3 regions of the Micromonospora sp. DT43 genome follow, and region 3 is predicted to be linked to each of the others. Evidence: riboswitches for the same ligand, from Rfam matches in the RefSeq annotation. Region 3 holds a riboswitch; each other region holds the start of a gene.

Region 1 (4,948 bases), on a different contig from region 3:
GGGTGTTCGGCGCGCTCTGGGCACAGGCCCGCGCGGTGGGCATCACCCGGCTGCCGGAGCAGCGGGCCTTCGAGGGCGAGATCGCCGAGCGGGCGGAGTTCCGGGAGTTCCTCAAGGCGTGGTGGCCGCGCCTGCACCCCCGGCACGTGCTCGGCTGGCTGGCGCGACCGGAGCGGCTGCGTCGGTACGCCGGCGGGATCCTCTCCGGCGCGGAGATCCGGTTGCTCACCGCGGCGTACCAGAGCCTCGACACCGCGGGTCTGACCATCGCGGACGTGGCGCTCCTCGACGAACTCGACGCGCTGCTCGGTAAGCCGCTGCAGCCGGCGCGGGCCCGCCGCGACCCGTTCCAGCTCGCGGGCGGTGTCCGGGAGCTGAGCACCGCAAACGACCGGCAGCGGGCCGCCCGGGCGGCGGCCCGGGAGCGTCCGGAGGACTACCGGGAGTACGCGCACGTGGTGGTGGACGAGGCGCAGGACGTCTCGCCGATGCAGTGGCGGATGGTGGGACGGCGTGGCCGTCTGGCCTCCTGGACGGTGGTGGGTGACCCGGCGCAGACGGCGTGGACCGGTGATCCGGAGGAGCTGACCCGCGCCCGGGACCAGGCGCTGGGCCGGCGCAAGCGGCACGATTTCACGCTCACCACCAATTACCGCAACTCGGCGGAGATCTTCGCTGTGGCGGCGGCGGAGATTCGCCGGCTCTATCCGGACCTGTCGCTGCCGACTGCCGTCCGCTCCACCGGGATCGATCCGGTCGAGCTGGTCGTGCCGCCGGCCGGACTGGAGACCGCGGTCGTGGAGGCGGCGACCGGTCTGCTGGCCGAGGTGGACGGCACGGTCGGGGTGATCACGCCGGTCACCCGCCGCGACGAGGTCTCCGGTTGGCTCGGCACGCTCGGCGCGGCGAGGCTGCAGGTCGTGACCAGCCTGGAGGCCAAGGGCATGGAGTACGACGGGGTGGTGCTGGTCTCCCCGAGCGAGATCCGGGCCGATCCGGGCTCCGGCGTCCGCACGCTCTACGTGGCGCTCTCCCGGGCCACCCAGCGGCTCACCACCATCGACCCGACCGGCTGACCTGCCCGTTGGCGGTGTCGGCGGTCGGACCCGCCCGTACAGTTGCATACATAGCGATGTGAGCATACATTTGACCGGGTCCCGGGTGGCGACGGAGGGTGGATCTCGTGGGAGCAGGTCATGACCACCACCACGGGTCGGTCGCCAACGCCGCCCACCAGCACCGGGGCCGCCTCTGGGCCGCGTTCGGGCTGCTCGCCGCCCTGATGGTGGTCGAGGGTGTGGCCGCCTTCCACACCGGCTCGCTCGCCCTGCTCTCCGACGCCGGGCACATGTTCACCGACGTGCTCGGCATCGGGATGGCGCTCGCCGCGATCACCGCCACCCGACGGGCCACCGGCGACCCACAGCGCACCTTCGGGCTCTACCGCCTCGAGGTGCTCGCCGCCCTGGCCAACGCCGTCCTGCTCTCCGGCGTGGCGGTCTACGTGGTGATCGAGGCGATCGGCAGGTTCGGCGACCCCCACGAGGTGCTGACCGGCCCGATGCTCGCGGTGGCCGTCCTCGGCCTGCTCGCGAACCTGGTCGCGTTCGCGCTGCTGCGCGCCGGCGCCCGGGAGAGCATCAACCTTCAGGGCGCCTACCTGGAGGTGCTCGGCGACCTGCTCGGCTCGCTCGGCGTGATCGGCGCGGCAGTGCTCATCACGCTCACCGAGTGGTGGTGGGCCGACCCGCTTGTCGCTGTCGCCATCGGCGTGTTCATCCTGCCGCGCACCTGGCGGCTGGGACGCGCCGCCGTCCGGATCCTGGTGCAGGCCGCCCCGGAACACCTCCAGGTCACTGCCGTGCACGATCGCCTGGCCGCGGTGCCCGGCGTGGTCGAGGTGCACGACCTGCACGTCTGGACGCTCACCTCGGGCATGGACGTGGCCTCCGCACACCTGATCATGGCACCCGGCGCGGAGGTCGGCGCGGTGCTCACGGCGGCGCGTACCGCCCTGCGGGAGGACTTCCGCATCGAGCACGCCACGCTGCAGATCGAGCCCGGGGCAGCCTCCGGCGCATGTGGATCGATCGAGTGGTGAGCACTTTTCTGCTGAAAAGACCTTTACGTCGCCGTTTTCGGTGCTGGCACCGACACCTTCCGTCACATCGACTGCACACGTCCCACCTGTCCCGGTAGGCTCGGTCCCGGCCACCACCCGGCGGCGCCCTCCCGGCGCCGGTGGCGGCCGCCGCCTAATCGCCCGCCAGGGCGAACCGGGGAACCATGTTCCTGGGGTGCATCCGCGTCAGCGGTAGGGATCTTCCGTCCCGAACCCGTCAGCTAACTCGGTCGGCGGCTGACGGAAGGACATGCGTAGTGGCACCAGCACGACCCCCCGCCGCCCGACTAGCGGCGCTGATCGTCATGATGGTCACCCTCGGCGTCGCGGTACCGGTCGGCGCGGCCACCGCCGCTCCCCCGGGCGGCCTGCGGGCCGCCGCAGCGCCCGACGGCGACGAGGAGGGCGGCACCCCCGCACTGCGGGCCCAACTCGAAGCCGCCAGCAAGGGCTACCTGGACGCGAAGCGCGCCCTGGACACCTCCGTCCAGCGGCAACAGCAACTCGCGGCGAAGCTGAAGACCACCGAAGCCGAGATGACCGTACGCAGCGGCAAGGTCGGCGAGATCGCCGGCGTGGCGTACCGCACCGGCCGCCTCAGCACCGTCTCGGCGTTGCTCAACACCAACACCCCCGAGGGTTTCCTGGACCGGGCGGCCTCGCTTGACGTGGTGGCCGCCAACGAGGACCGGGTGCTGCGCGAGCTGCACACCACCCGGGACGAGGCCAACCGCACCCGCCTCGCCCTGAACGGCGAGATCCGCGAGCAGCGCAAGCAGGTCGAGGTGATGGCCAAGCGCAAGGAGCAGGCCGAGCGGGCCCTCACGGTCGCCACCAGCAAGCCGCGCACGACCGCCGCCGACACCAGCTCCAACCGGGGCACCTCCACCGCCAACGCCCAGCCCGCGCCGCGCAACTCCGACGGCTCCTGGCCGTCCGAGTCGTGCAGCATCAACGACCCCACCCCGGCCAGCGGCTGCATCACCCCGCGCACGCTGCACGCCCTCAACCAGGCCAAGGCCGCCGGATTCACCCACTACGTCTCCTGTCACCGCTCCGGCGGCTCCGGCGAACACCCCAAGGGTCGGGCCTGCGACTTCGCCGCAGCGAAGGGCGGGTTTGGCGGTGACGCCACAGGCGCCGACAAGACGTACGGCAGCAACCTCGCCGCGTACTTCATCCGCAACTCCGACCGGCTCGCCGTGCTCTACGTGATCTGGTACAGGCAGATCTGGCTGCCCAGCAGTGGGTGGAAGTCGTACAGCGGAGGCAACGGCGACCCGTCCAGCGACCACACCAACCACGTACACCTGTCGGTGTACTGAGAGCAGCATCGTTTGCCTGATGATGCTCTCGCATCGTTACTCACGGTAGTGGCAGTGGAGTCCCGGCAGTGCGGCCGGCGGCTGCGGCGACGGTTGCCAGGTCGTCGCTCGAGAAGCCGGCACGGCTCAGCACCGCAAGCGATTTGTTCGTCGCCAGCGTGCACAACGCCAGCTCTGCCGCCTCCCGCTCATCGGCCCCCGCCGCCCGCAACGCCTGCTGCAGCATCGCTCGCAAACCGTCGATCATGGCGCGGACCATCGCCTGACCTTCCGCGTCGAGGGCCGGGAACTGCGTTGCCGACACCGTGAGCAGGCAGCCGTCGGGCACCGCCGGGTCGGCGATGCGGTTCAGGGTGACCTGCAGGTACGCGGCCACAACGGCGCTCGGGCTCGGGTGGGGGCCGGACAGCGCCTGCTCGTACAGCGGGTGGTAGGTCTGCGCGTACCGCTGCAGGCTTTTGCGGAAGAGGGTGCTCTTGTCGCCGAACGTGCCGTACAGCGAACCCCGACCCAGGCCCGTGCCCTCGGTCAGGCGGTCGATCGATGCCTCCGAATAGCCCCAGCGCCAGAAGACATGCATCGCGCGTCGTAGCGCCTCGTCCACGTCGAATTGCTTGCGGCCCGCCATGGTCCGTGAGTCTACACATCTTGTAACGATCGTTCCAAGGGTCTTGTACCGATCGTTCCATCATGCGTATGGTGCCGGCATGACAAACCTGAGTTCGCTGCAGTTGCCCGACGGGTTCGCCGACGTCTTCACCAGCCGGCTGGTAGAGCTGGACGGGCTGCGGTTGCACGCGGTCACCGGCGGGGACGGCCCGCCGCTGCTGCTGGTCGGCGGGTGGCCGCAGACCTGGTACGCCTGGCGGGAAGTAATGCCCGCGCTCGCCCGCGAGCACACCGTCGTCGCCGTCGACTCGCGCGGAGCCGGACTCTCCGACAAGCCCGACGACGGTTACGACGCCGGCACACTGGCCGCCGACCTGGTCGCTCTGATGGCCGCGCTCGGGCACGACCGGTTCGACGTGGTCGGTCACGACATCGGCACGTGGACCGGGTACGCGCTGGCTGCCGACTACCCCGAGCGGGTGGGCCGACTCGCCGTCCTCGAAGCAATGATCCCCGGTCTCTCGCCCTCCCCACCGGCCTTCAGCCCGGCGGCGGTCAATCAGAAACTCTGGCAGTTCGGCTTCAACCGGCTCACCGACCTGAACGAGGAACTGGTCCGGGGCCGGGAGCGACTCTTCTTCGGCTGGCAGTTCGCCACCAAGGCCGCCACCCCCACCGCGATCCCCGCGTACGCCGTCGACGTCTACGTCGACGCGATCGCTGCGGATCCTCGCGCGCTGCGGGCGAGCTTCGAGTACTACCGGGCGCTGGACGAGACGATCGCGCAGAACGAGCAGCGCAGCAGGACCCGGCTGACGCTGCCGGTGCTCGCCGTCGGTGGCGCGCTGTGGAGCGGCGCGAGCGCCGCCCAGACGATGCGGCTGGCGGCCGA
Region 2 (4,948 bases), on a different contig from region 3:
TAGCGCTGCCCGGCTGCCAGCGTGTACTGCAGCGGCGAGATCGCCTGGTAGGGCACGCCGGCCGGGTAGGCCGCCTGCTCCGGGTACGCCCGCCCGTAAACCGGGATGGTGGCCCGGCCGGCCTTCGGGGTGGCCACCACGCCGACGGTCCAGGTGGCGGTCGGCGCCGACGCCGGGTTGTGGAACCAGGCCCGTTGCCCGAGGTACCAGATGGCCGTCCAGTCGCCCTGCCGCCCGGCCAGGGCGTACGTCTGGCCGGCGGAGGCGCGGGCGCCGTGGTCAGACACGTCCATCGTGTTCGGGGTGCCGTCCGGGCGCAGCGCGATGTCGTTCACCAGCGGCGCGTCCTCGGACGGCGCGGTGTGCAGCACCACCGACGAGGAGCCGCGCGGCGCGCAGGGCGTTCCGGCTGTGACGCATCCGGTGAACGCCGGGCGGTTCGTCGCGTAGTCGGGGTCGATCCGGACCAACCCGGTGGCCGGGGTGCCGGTGTCCAGGCGCGGCGCGTGCAGCAGGTCGAAGTAGTGCGTCCAGTCCCAGTAGGGCCCCGGATCCCAGTGCATCCCGCGCACTGTCGACGCGATGGTGCCGGGCACGTTGTCGTGGCCGATGATGTGCTGGCGGTCCAGCGGGATGCCGTACCGCAGCGCGAGGTGCCGGACGAGCTTCGACGAGGTCCGGTACATCGCCTCGGTGTACCAGGTGCCCTGCGCGGCGAAGCCCTCGTGTTCCAGCCCGATCGACTTCGCGTTGACGTACCAGTTGCCGGCGTGCCAGGCGACGTCCTTGGTCTTGACGTGCTGGGCGATGTGCCCGTCGACCGAGCGCAGCGAGTAGTGCCAGCTCACGTACGTCGGGTCTTGGACGAGTTGCAGGGTGGTCGCCCAGCTCGCCTCGGTGTCGTGGATGACTATGTACTCGATCTTCTGCCGGGCGGGCCGGTCGGAGAGGTCGTGGTTGCCGTAGTCGCCGTCGCCGAACGCCTCGTAGGGGGCGGGGATCCACTCACAGGACACGGTCCGGGGGCATTCCAGGCCGTCCGGGCGGGCGAGTCGTCGCAGGCCCAGCCGGTCCAGCCAGGAACGCTCGGGTCGTACCGCGCGGGCCGGCAGGGTGACCCGCTGACCGTCGTCGGTCACGCGGGCAGCGCCGGCGCCGATGGTGGTGAAGACCTCGTCGGCGAAGGCCGCCGCGGCGTCGGCGCTGTCCGCGCCGGCGTAGCGGGCCACCGCGCCGTACCAGCTGGCCGGGTCGGTGCCCGCGCCGACCGGGGCTCCAACCTCCCGTTGGTACGCGGCCAGCAGCGCCGCCCCTCCCCTGATGTTGGTAGTGGCGTCGCTGCGCAGCGCCTCGGGGGCGGCGCCGGTCAGCGCGGCGGCGGCGTCGACGGTCTGCAACGCGGCAGTTGGCGGCGCGGGATCGGTGGCCGGCGCGGGTGCCCGGACGGCGCGGGAGTCGTCGCCGCGCGGATCCTCGGTGCCGGCGTCGTGGTGGCCGCGTGCGGGTAGGGCGGCCACGTGGCGGGCGTCGGTCAGGTGCATGGGCCCGTAGCCGCCGCTGGTGCTCGGGGTGCCGGCGTTGCTGTCCCAGCGGGACTCCAGGTAGGAGACGCCGAGCAGTACTGCGGTCGGCACCCCGTACTCGGTCGACGCGGCGGCGTACTGCTGCTGACGGTCGGCGGCCGGTGCGGCGGAGGCGGGACCGGTGCTCAGCGGTACGGCCGTCGTTGCGGTGACCACCGCGACGACGAGCAGCGCGCGCCGGCCGGCGGACAGGGTTGGACGTTCCATCGAACCCCCTAGATTTTGCTGGTATCGGTCTGGTCACCTTCGCGCCGGCCGGGAGTCCGCGTCAATACCTTTCTATCTATCAAAGCGTGCAGAAAGAAACTTTCACGTACGCTCGGTGATCCCCTCGAATCGGTACGGAGTGTCACGGCCGCACGGGTTGCGGATCGGTAACGGCCGTCTCTACTCTGGTCATTTGTCGGCCCGGTAGCAGGTCTGCCCATCCGGGCGGTAACGGACCGACACCGCCGAGTCGCTTGCGAGCGAGCCGGGGACCCAGGTTCCCCCGGGGTGAATCCGCAGCCATTGCGGTAGGGCGCCAACTTCCCGCCCGAACCCGTCAGCTAACCCGGTAGGCGGTCAGGAAGAAGGAGTACGGAACCCCGGTGGCCCTCCATGCCCCGCGGCCGTCGTCCGAACGGTCGGCCTCGGCCGACCCGACGTCGACAGTGCCGCGTCCACGCTGGTCCCGCTTCACCACCGCCCTCGCCGCAGTGGTCGGCGTCGCCGTCGTCCTGACCGGCAGCGCCACGGCTGCGCACGCGGACCCGTCCGTCGCCGAGATCGAGCGCCAGATCGACGCCGACTGGAACAAGCTCGAACCGGTCATCGAACGGCACAACGCCACCCGCGCGGACCTGGCCGTGAAGCGCAAGCAGGCCGACATGCTCGCCGCTCGCATCGCGCCCCTGGAACGCCAGGTCGACGCCGCGATGACCAAGGTCAGCGCGCTGGCCGTGCGGGCGTACATGGGCGAGAACCTGTCGACTGTCAACACGATGCTCGGCAGCCGGTCGCCAAGCGAGGTGGTGGGGCAGCTCGAGATGCTCGACCGGTTCGCCCACAACCAGCAGGAGGACGTCCGGCAGGTCGCCGACCTCCGCGACGAGCTGGCCCGGCAGAAGGCGCCGCTCGACGAGATGGTGGTCCAGCTGACCCGGACCGAAGCGCAGTTGGCGGCGAAGAAGAAGCAGATCAACGACGAGATCGACAGGCTGCAGAAGCTGCGCCTCAAGGTGTACGGCAACGGCGGCGGCGGTTCGCTGCGTCCGGCGCCCTGCCCGGCCAGCTACCCCGGCGGCGGCGCGGGCACGGCCGTCAAGTTCGCCTGCGCCCAGATCGGCAAGCCGTACGTGTGGGGTGCCGAGGGTCCGAACTCGTACGACTGTTCCGGGCTGATGCTCGCCGCATGGGCGAAGGCAGGCGTGTCGCTGCCGCACAACGCCGCAGCGCAGAGCCGGGTGACAAAGAACGTCAGCAGAGCCGACCTGCGCGCCGGTGACCTGGTCTTCTACTACAGCGACATCCACCACGTCGGCATGTACGTCGGCGGTGGCTGGGTGGTGCACGCCTCCCAGGCCGGTCAGCCCGTCAAGATGAAGAAGGTCGACGACGGGCCGATCCACAGCTACGGCCGTCCCGGCTGACCGACGTCGAACGCAGCAGGGCCCGTCGCGATCTCATCGCGGCGGGCCCTCGTCGTCTCCTAGCGCGTCGGCCAGGCACGCCAGTTCTGCCAGGAGCGGCTGGGCGTCGGCCCCCGCTGACCCTGGTACCGCGAGCCGTAGACCACCGAGCCGTACGGGTGCTCGGCCGGCGAGGAGAGCCGGAAGATGCAGAGCTGGCCGATCTTCATGCCCGGCCAGAGGGTGATCGGCAGGTTCGCCACGTTGGACAGTTCCAGCGTCACGTGGCCGGAGAAGCCCGGGTCGATGAACCCCGCGGTGGAGTGGGTGAGCAGGCCGAGGCGGCCCAGTGAGCTCTTCCCCTCCAACCGGCCGGCGAGCTGGTCGCCGAGCGAGATCACCTCCAGCGTCGAGGCGAGCACGAACTCCCCCGGATGCAGCACGAACGGCTCACCGTCGGGCACCTCGACCACCGAGGTCAGGTCGTCCTGCTGCATGGCCGGGTCGATGTGGGTGTAGAGATGGTTGTTGAAGACCCGGAACAGCCGGTCGAGTCGGACGTCGATGCTGGACGGTTGGACCAGGGTGGGCTCGAACGGCTCCAGGCCCAGCGTGCCGGTCTTGATCTCGGAGACCAGGTCACGGTCGGAGAGCAGCATCGGACCACCATAGCGAGGGCCGCGGTGACCAGCGTGTTGAGGTCGCTCCTCGTACATTTGTTCGATAGAATGCCCGCATGGCTTCCTGGTCCGAATTCGCCGCCGACGAGCCCCGCCTCGCCGACGGGATCCGCGTTCTCCTGCAGCAGTACGGGCCGGGCTTCGGCTACCTGGCCACGGTCCGCGCCGACGGCGGGCCCCGGGTCCACCCGGTCTCCCCGGTCATCACCGACGAGGGTCTCTTCTGCTTCATTATCGACTCGCCGAAGCGCCGTGACCTCGAACGGGACGGCCGCTACGCGCTGCACTCCTTCCCTTCGGAGGAGAGCGACGACGAGGCGTACGTGGCGGGCCACGCCTGGCCGGTCGCCGACCCGGGCCGGGTGGCCCGGTTGGCGCAGAGTGCCCGGGCCGAGCCGCAGGTCGACTGGCGGCTGTTCGAGTTCACAGTCGACGTGGCGATGCTGACCCGTCGCGAGCAGCACGTCACAGGCGTTCCGGGTGTCACTCCGGGCCGCCCGGCCGTGCGGGTCTGGCTGGATCCGCAAACCCCGCCGGCGCCGGCCGCGCCTGTCGCCGTACCGCAGACGCGCCCGGCCCGACGCAGCCGTGACGTCCAGTGCACGGCCGCCTGACCGCGGCCCGATCCGGTAAAAACGCAGGTGCCGGCTCCGTCGTGACGGAGCCGGCACCTGGTGTACGCGAGCAGAGCTACGCCGCGCGGTACGCGTTCCACGCGGTAAGCATGCGGCTCGCCTGCCCCGCGGTGAACTGGTACATGCACGAGTCGTAGGTGTAGTCCATGAAGTTGGTGATCGGGTCCAGGCCGGTCGCCGAGCAGGTGTTCCGCCCGGTCGGGCACTCGAACGCCGGTGACGCCTCGGCCGGGGTGTCACTCACGCCGTCGCCCGAGCCGCCGCAGCCACCCTGGAACGTGTGGTAGAGGTTCAGCCAGTGCCCGATCTCGTGGGTGCCGGTGTCGCCCTGGTTGTAGTTGGTGGCGGTGCCCCCCGGAAGGGACTCGTTGAGCACGACCACGCCGTCCATGCTGCTGAGCTTGCGCTGCGGGAAGGTCGCCCAGCCCAGCAGGTCGTCG
Region 3 (4,948 bases):
CGAGCGCGCGCAGCCGTTGCACGTCGCGGCGTACGCAGCGGTCGGTGACACCCAGCTCGACGGCGAGCTCGGTGGCCGTCCACGACGACCGCCGCTGCAACAGGGCCAGCATCCGCAGCACCCGCTCGGTCGTCGCCTCCACCGTCACCCGCCGATCGTTTCACCAATAGCGGAACGATTCTGTCCGCCAGCCACGAGAGGGTGGCAGCATGACCAACCAGACCGCAGACGAGGGAGCTGTCATGGCCCGCGAGGTGCAGATAACGTTCGACGCCGCCGACCCGGCAAGCCTGGCGGCGTTCTGGGCCGATGTCCTCGACTACGAGTTGCAGGGCCCACCGGGGGACTTCGACTCGTGGGACGCCGCGCTGGACGCGATGGGCGTACCGCCGGAACGACGTAACGACGCGTCGGCGGTGGTCGACCCCAAGGGCGCGGGGCCGCGTCTGTTCTTCCAGCGGGTGCCGGAGGGCAAGCAGGCCAAGAACCGCGTACACCTCGACGTGCGGGCCGCCCCCGGGCTCACCGGTGACGACCGGATGGCGGCGCTGGAGGTGGAGGCCGACCGGCTCGTCGACCGGGGCGCCACCCGTCTCGCACGGCACGAGCCCGCTCCCCCGCTCGGCGCCGGCCACCTCGTGCTGGCCGACCCCGAGGGCAACGAGTTCTGCCTCGACTGACCGGGTGTTCGCCCAGCTCACTGCCGCGATGGTCGGGCGTCGTGCGAACATGTGTTCGTGTCGACCGGCGCCCACATCCTGCACGCCGACCTGGACGCCTTCTACGCGTCGGTCGAGCAGCGCGACGACCCGCGCCTGCGGGGGCGGCCGGTGATCGTCGGCGGAGGCGTGGTGCTCGCCGCCAGTTACGAGGCGAAGGCGCGGGGTGTGCGCAGCGCGATGGGCGGCCAGCAGGCACGCCGACTGTGCCCGGAAGCGATAGTGGTGCCGCCCCGGATGGCGGCGTACACGCAGGCCAGCCGGGCGGTGTTCGAGATCTTCCGGCAGACCACCCCGCTGGTCGAGGGGCTCTCCATCGACGAGGCGTTCCTCGACGTGGGCGGCCTGCGGCGGCTGGTCGGCGCGCCGGCCGACATCGCCGAGAGGCTGCGTCGGGAGGTCCGCGACCGCGTCCACCTGCCGATCACGGTGGGCGTGGCCCGGACGAAGTTCCTGGCGAAGGTGGCCAGCGGGGTGGCGAAGCCGGACGGGCTGCTGGTCGTCGCCCCGGACGCGGAGGTGGCGTTCCTGCACCCACTGCCCGTGGAACGGCTCTGGGGCGTCGGCCCGGTCACCGCGGCGAAGCTGCGGGAACGTCGGATCCGTACCGTCGGAGAGGTGGCCCGGCTCGGCGAGGCCGCGCTGGTGTCCCTGCTCGGGGCGGGCGCCGGTCGGCACCTGCACGCCCTGGCCCACAACCTCGACCCCCGGTCGGTGCAGGTGGGCCGCCGCCGGGGCTCGATGGGCGCGCAGCACGCGTTGAGTCGCACCCCGCACGCGCCGGCGGAGCTGGACGCCGTCCTGGCCGGCCTGGTCGACCGGGTCAGCCGCCGGATGCGCTCGGCCGGGCGGTCCGGGCGCACTGTGGTGCTGCGGCTGCGCTTCGGCGACTACACCCGGGCCACCCGCTCGCACACCATCGGCAAGGCGACAGCGGACACCACGCCGCTGCTGGCCGCCGCGCGGGCACTGCTGCGGGCCGCGTTGCCGGAGATCGACCGGCGGGGCATCACCCTGATCGGCGTCTCGGTGGGCAACCTCGACGACAACCCGGTGCAGCCGGAACTGCCGTTCGAGGTCGACACCGGGGCCGATCTGGACGCCGCGGTGGACGCGGTGCGCGACCGGTTCGGCTCGGCGGCGCTCACCCGGGCGGTGCTTCTCGGCCGGGATCCGGGCGTCGAGATGCCGCTATTGCCGGACTGAGCGGCGTATGGGGCCCTGCCAGCTGCGACCGGAGACACATCACAGCAGGTCGGCGGTTTAGCCGCCGGCTCACGGGTGACCCTTGTAGGGAACAGCCTGACGAGGGGGGCCATCATGTCCGACGACACGAGCAACCGACCGAGCCGGCGCGCCGAACGCCCGCACGACGTGACCGACCCCCTGCTCTGGCAGCTGGCGGTCGACGTGCTGAGTGCCCACGAGCCCGACGACGAGGGTCACTGCCGCAACCTCCAGTGCGCCGGCCAGTCCTGGCCGTGCTCGGCTCGCGCGGGTGCCGAGCAGTCGCTGCGGCTGGCCCGCAGGACGCCCGACTCAGTCGAGATGACCATCGGCGGTGGCGGCGACGGTGTCGGCACGGGCTGGCCCGGCGAGGCGGCGGCACCCGCCCCCCGCTGGGACCGCGACGCCACCGCGGTGATGTCGCGCCGGGAGTCGAGGGCGTCCGCCGCGGCGTGACCCGCGCCCCGACCGGGGCCGTCGAACGACCGAACGCTCGGCCGGTGACCCGGCCGAGCGTTCGAGTGTCGTACGTCAGAGGGCGAGCCGCTGGCCCGGGAAGATCAGGCCCGGGTCGGTGCCGATCAGCTGCCGGTTGCGCTCGTACAGGGCCTGCCAGCCACCCGCCTGGCGGTGACTGTCGGCGATCTCCGACAGGGTGTCCCCCTGCTTGACGACGTACGTGTCGCCGCTGGCCGCGGGAGCGGTGCGCTCGTGGTTGCGGGTCGCCGGCTGGTCGCCGCGCGACGACCGCTCCTTCGGGGCGGTGGACCGGTCCTTCGACGCGGTGGACGACTTCGCTGTCGACTTCGTCGAGGACTTCGTGGCGGCGCCGCCCGACGAGCCGCCCTTGCGGCCGCAGGTCGGCCACGCGCCGATGCCCTGCCCGTCGAGCACCTTCTCGGCGATGGCGATCTGCTCGCCGCGGCTGGCCAGGTCGGCGCGGGCGGCGTACTTCTTGCCGCCGTAACCGGCCCAGGTGCCCTGGGAGAACTGCAGGCCACCGTAGTAGCCGTTACCCGTGTTGATCTTCCAGTTGCCGCCGGATTCGCACTTGGCGACCGCGTCCCAGTTCACACCGGCCTGGGCCGGAGCCGCGGGACCGAAGAGGGCGACAGCGCCGGTGACCGCGCCGACGGCGAGGGTGCCGACGGCGACGCGGCGGGTGGTGACCCGTCGATGACGGGGGGTGTAGACAGACGTCATGTGTGCTTCCTCCACGCCGGCGAGGTGAGCTGTCGGGTTCGGGCCGAGGCGCCCGGCCGCGCGGTGGCGGCTTCACCCCGAGGTGACATGCACCGAGGAACGTTGGGTCCCCCGCTCCTGCCCGGGTTCTGTTTCCGACGACCGGGGGCAGGATTTGGCGTTGCCGGTCGTGGCGTCCACGGTGGCGGACCCGACCGACGGTAGGCACCGTCGGTGACGGTCGCCCAACCCTTGTGAAGTTGTTCACCGGGGCACGCGGGACGGCCCGCTCAGCGGTTGCGGACGGTCCTCGACTGTGCAGCGACCACGATGGACCGTTTCCGATCAGGCCGGGATACCGCCGACCGGGCGCTGCGGGGCGCGATTGACATTCCGGCAGGATTCCATAGATCGGCGATCGCGATGCTCCAGTGCATGCCGGGTCAACCCGGCAGCCCATCCCAGGAGGAGAGCATGCCGATCCACCAGAGCCGCATCGGCCGCCGCAGCGCCGCCGCCACCCTCGCGACAGTCCTCGTCAGCGCCGGACTCGTCGGGCTCGCGCCGACCGCCGCGCAGGCGGCCACCACCTGCACCAGCCTCACCTACTACAACGTCGGCGGCTACCCGGGTGGCGCCGAGATGCACGTGCCCACCGTCGGCTGGCAGGACCGCAACAAGACCTGCTACCTGAAGTACGGCAACTCCAACAGCGCGGTCAAGGTGTTGCAGGAGGCACTGAACAACTGCTACTCCCAGTCCCTGCGTCTCGACGGCCAGTACGGCACCAACACGCGCAACGCCGTCCGGGCCGCGCAACAGAAGATCAACGATACCTGGGAGTGGGCGAACATCGCCGAGGACGGCGAGTACGGCCCGCAGACCCGGGCGTGGATGGGCTTCGCGATCTTCAGGGTCGACGGCGGTCCGGTCATCCCGAACCAGTGCTACTACCCGGGCTGACCCGCGCGACGGTGCCGGCCGGAATCCCCCGTTGGATTCCGGCCGGCGCCGTCGTGGCGTCTCCGACTCCCCTCCCCGCCGGAGACAGCCTCACTCAGCAGACCCGGACCGCCTCGATGCGCTGGTTCCAGTTCCCCCCGATGGCGGCCGAGTCGTACGCCAGGTTCGCCCGGTAGCCGTAGGCGTGCTGGTAGCCGAGCAGGCCCGTGGCGTTGACGTTGTCCCAGAAGGTGGAGACGGTGCCGGACGGCCGGTTGTTGATGATCGACTGGGTCTTGTTGCGGAAGTACGAGGGCAGCGGAACGTCGTTGCATCCGTTGTAGGGCCCGTCGAGCAGGAAGATGTCGCCGCTGAAGTTGGTGCCGGCGTACAGGCAGAGCAGACCCGACGGGCAGGCGTAGTTGGCCTGAGCCGGGCTCGGGGCGACCCCGATCGCGGCGCCCACAGCGACCACGCCGAGCAGGGCGGACGTGAACCTTCGCAGAGCATTTCGCACGATGGTGACCTCCGGTGTCGTCACGACCGGAACAGGTCGTGAGTCGAGTTGCCGACATCGCATTGATCGATGCCGCTGTGCCAACGATGATCGGCGCGGAAGGTCGACGAATTCCTGCCGGAACCTCAATCCAGCTGTCCCGGTGCCGGATGGGCGACCGGCGGCACAGCGAGCGGCGGTTCATGGAGATTCGGGTCCTCGGGCCGGTCGAGGTCTGGGCGGATGGCCATCCGGTCGATGCCGGAGCGGCCCGCCAGCGCGCCGTTCTGGCGGCGCTGGCGGTCGACGTGGGCCGACCGGTCCACCTGGAGACTCTGGTGGACCGGGTCTGGGGCGAGGCGTCGCCGCCCAGGGTTCGCCA

What was found. Region 3 has a riboswitch for cyclic di-AMP ahead of ACLQ26_RS27135 (transglycosylase family protein). Riboswitches for the same ligand answer to the same signal wherever they lie in the genome.
Region 1: it holds a riboswitch for cyclic di-AMP, as region 3 does, so the genes downstream of both, ACLQ26_RS01335 (coiled-coil domain-containing protein) here and ACLQ26_RS27135 (transglycosylase family protein) in region 3, are expected to answer to the same signal.
Region 2: it holds a riboswitch for cyclic di-AMP, as region 3 does, so the genes downstream of both, ACLQ26_RS25025 (NlpC/P60 family protein) here and ACLQ26_RS27135 (transglycosylase family protein) in region 3, are expected to answer to the same signal.

What each region holds. Positions count from the first base shown of each region.
Region 1 covers NZ_JBNCKR010000001.1:282,479-287,426, reverse strand. The annotation lists gene ACLQ26_RS01345 (HelD family protein) at 1-1,076, shown strand, start outside; gene ACLQ26_RS01340 (cation diffusion facilitator family transporter) at 1,184-2,101, shown strand; cyclic di-AMP (ydaO/yuaA leader) riboswitch at 2,243-2,374, shown strand; gene ACLQ26_RS01335 (coiled-coil domain-containing protein) at 2,380-3,447, shown strand; gene ACLQ26_RS01330 (TetR/AcrR family transcriptional regulator) at 3,488-4,075, opposite strand; gene ACLQ26_RS01325 (alpha/beta fold hydrolase) at 4,155-4,948, shown strand, end outside.
Region 2 covers NZ_JBNCKR010000012.1:74,130-79,077, reverse strand. The annotation lists gene ACLQ26_RS25030 (N-acetylmuramoyl-L-alanine amidase) at 1-1,790, opposite strand, end outside; cyclic di-AMP (ydaO/yuaA leader) riboswitch at 2,024-2,160, shown strand; gene ACLQ26_RS25025 (NlpC/P60 family protein) at 2,174-3,214, shown strand; gene dcd (dCTP deaminase) at 3,274-3,852, opposite strand; gene ACLQ26_RS25015 (pyridoxamine 5'-phosphate oxidase family protein) at 3,930-4,487, shown strand; gene ACLQ26_RS25010 (zinc metalloprotease) at 4,564-4,948, opposite strand, start outside.
Region 3 covers NZ_JBNCKR010000014.1:117,825-122,772, reverse strand. The annotation lists gene ACLQ26_RS27155 (helix-turn-helix transcriptional regulator) at 1-148, opposite strand, end outside; gene ACLQ26_RS27150 (VOC family protein) at 243-680, shown strand; gene dinB (DNA polymerase IV) at 738-1,925, shown strand; gene ACLQ26_RS27140 (hypothetical protein) at 2,040-2,402, shown strand; gene ACLQ26_RS27135 (transglycosylase family protein) at 2,478-3,149, opposite strand; cyclic di-AMP (ydaO/yuaA leader) riboswitch at 3,150-3,318, opposite strand; gene ACLQ26_RS27130 (peptidoglycan-binding domain-containing protein) at 3,603-4,091, shown strand; gene ACLQ26_RS27125 (peptidase inhibitor family I36 protein) at 4,186-4,587, opposite strand; gene ACLQ26_RS27120 (AfsR/SARP family transcriptional regulator) at 4,770-4,948, shown strand, end outside.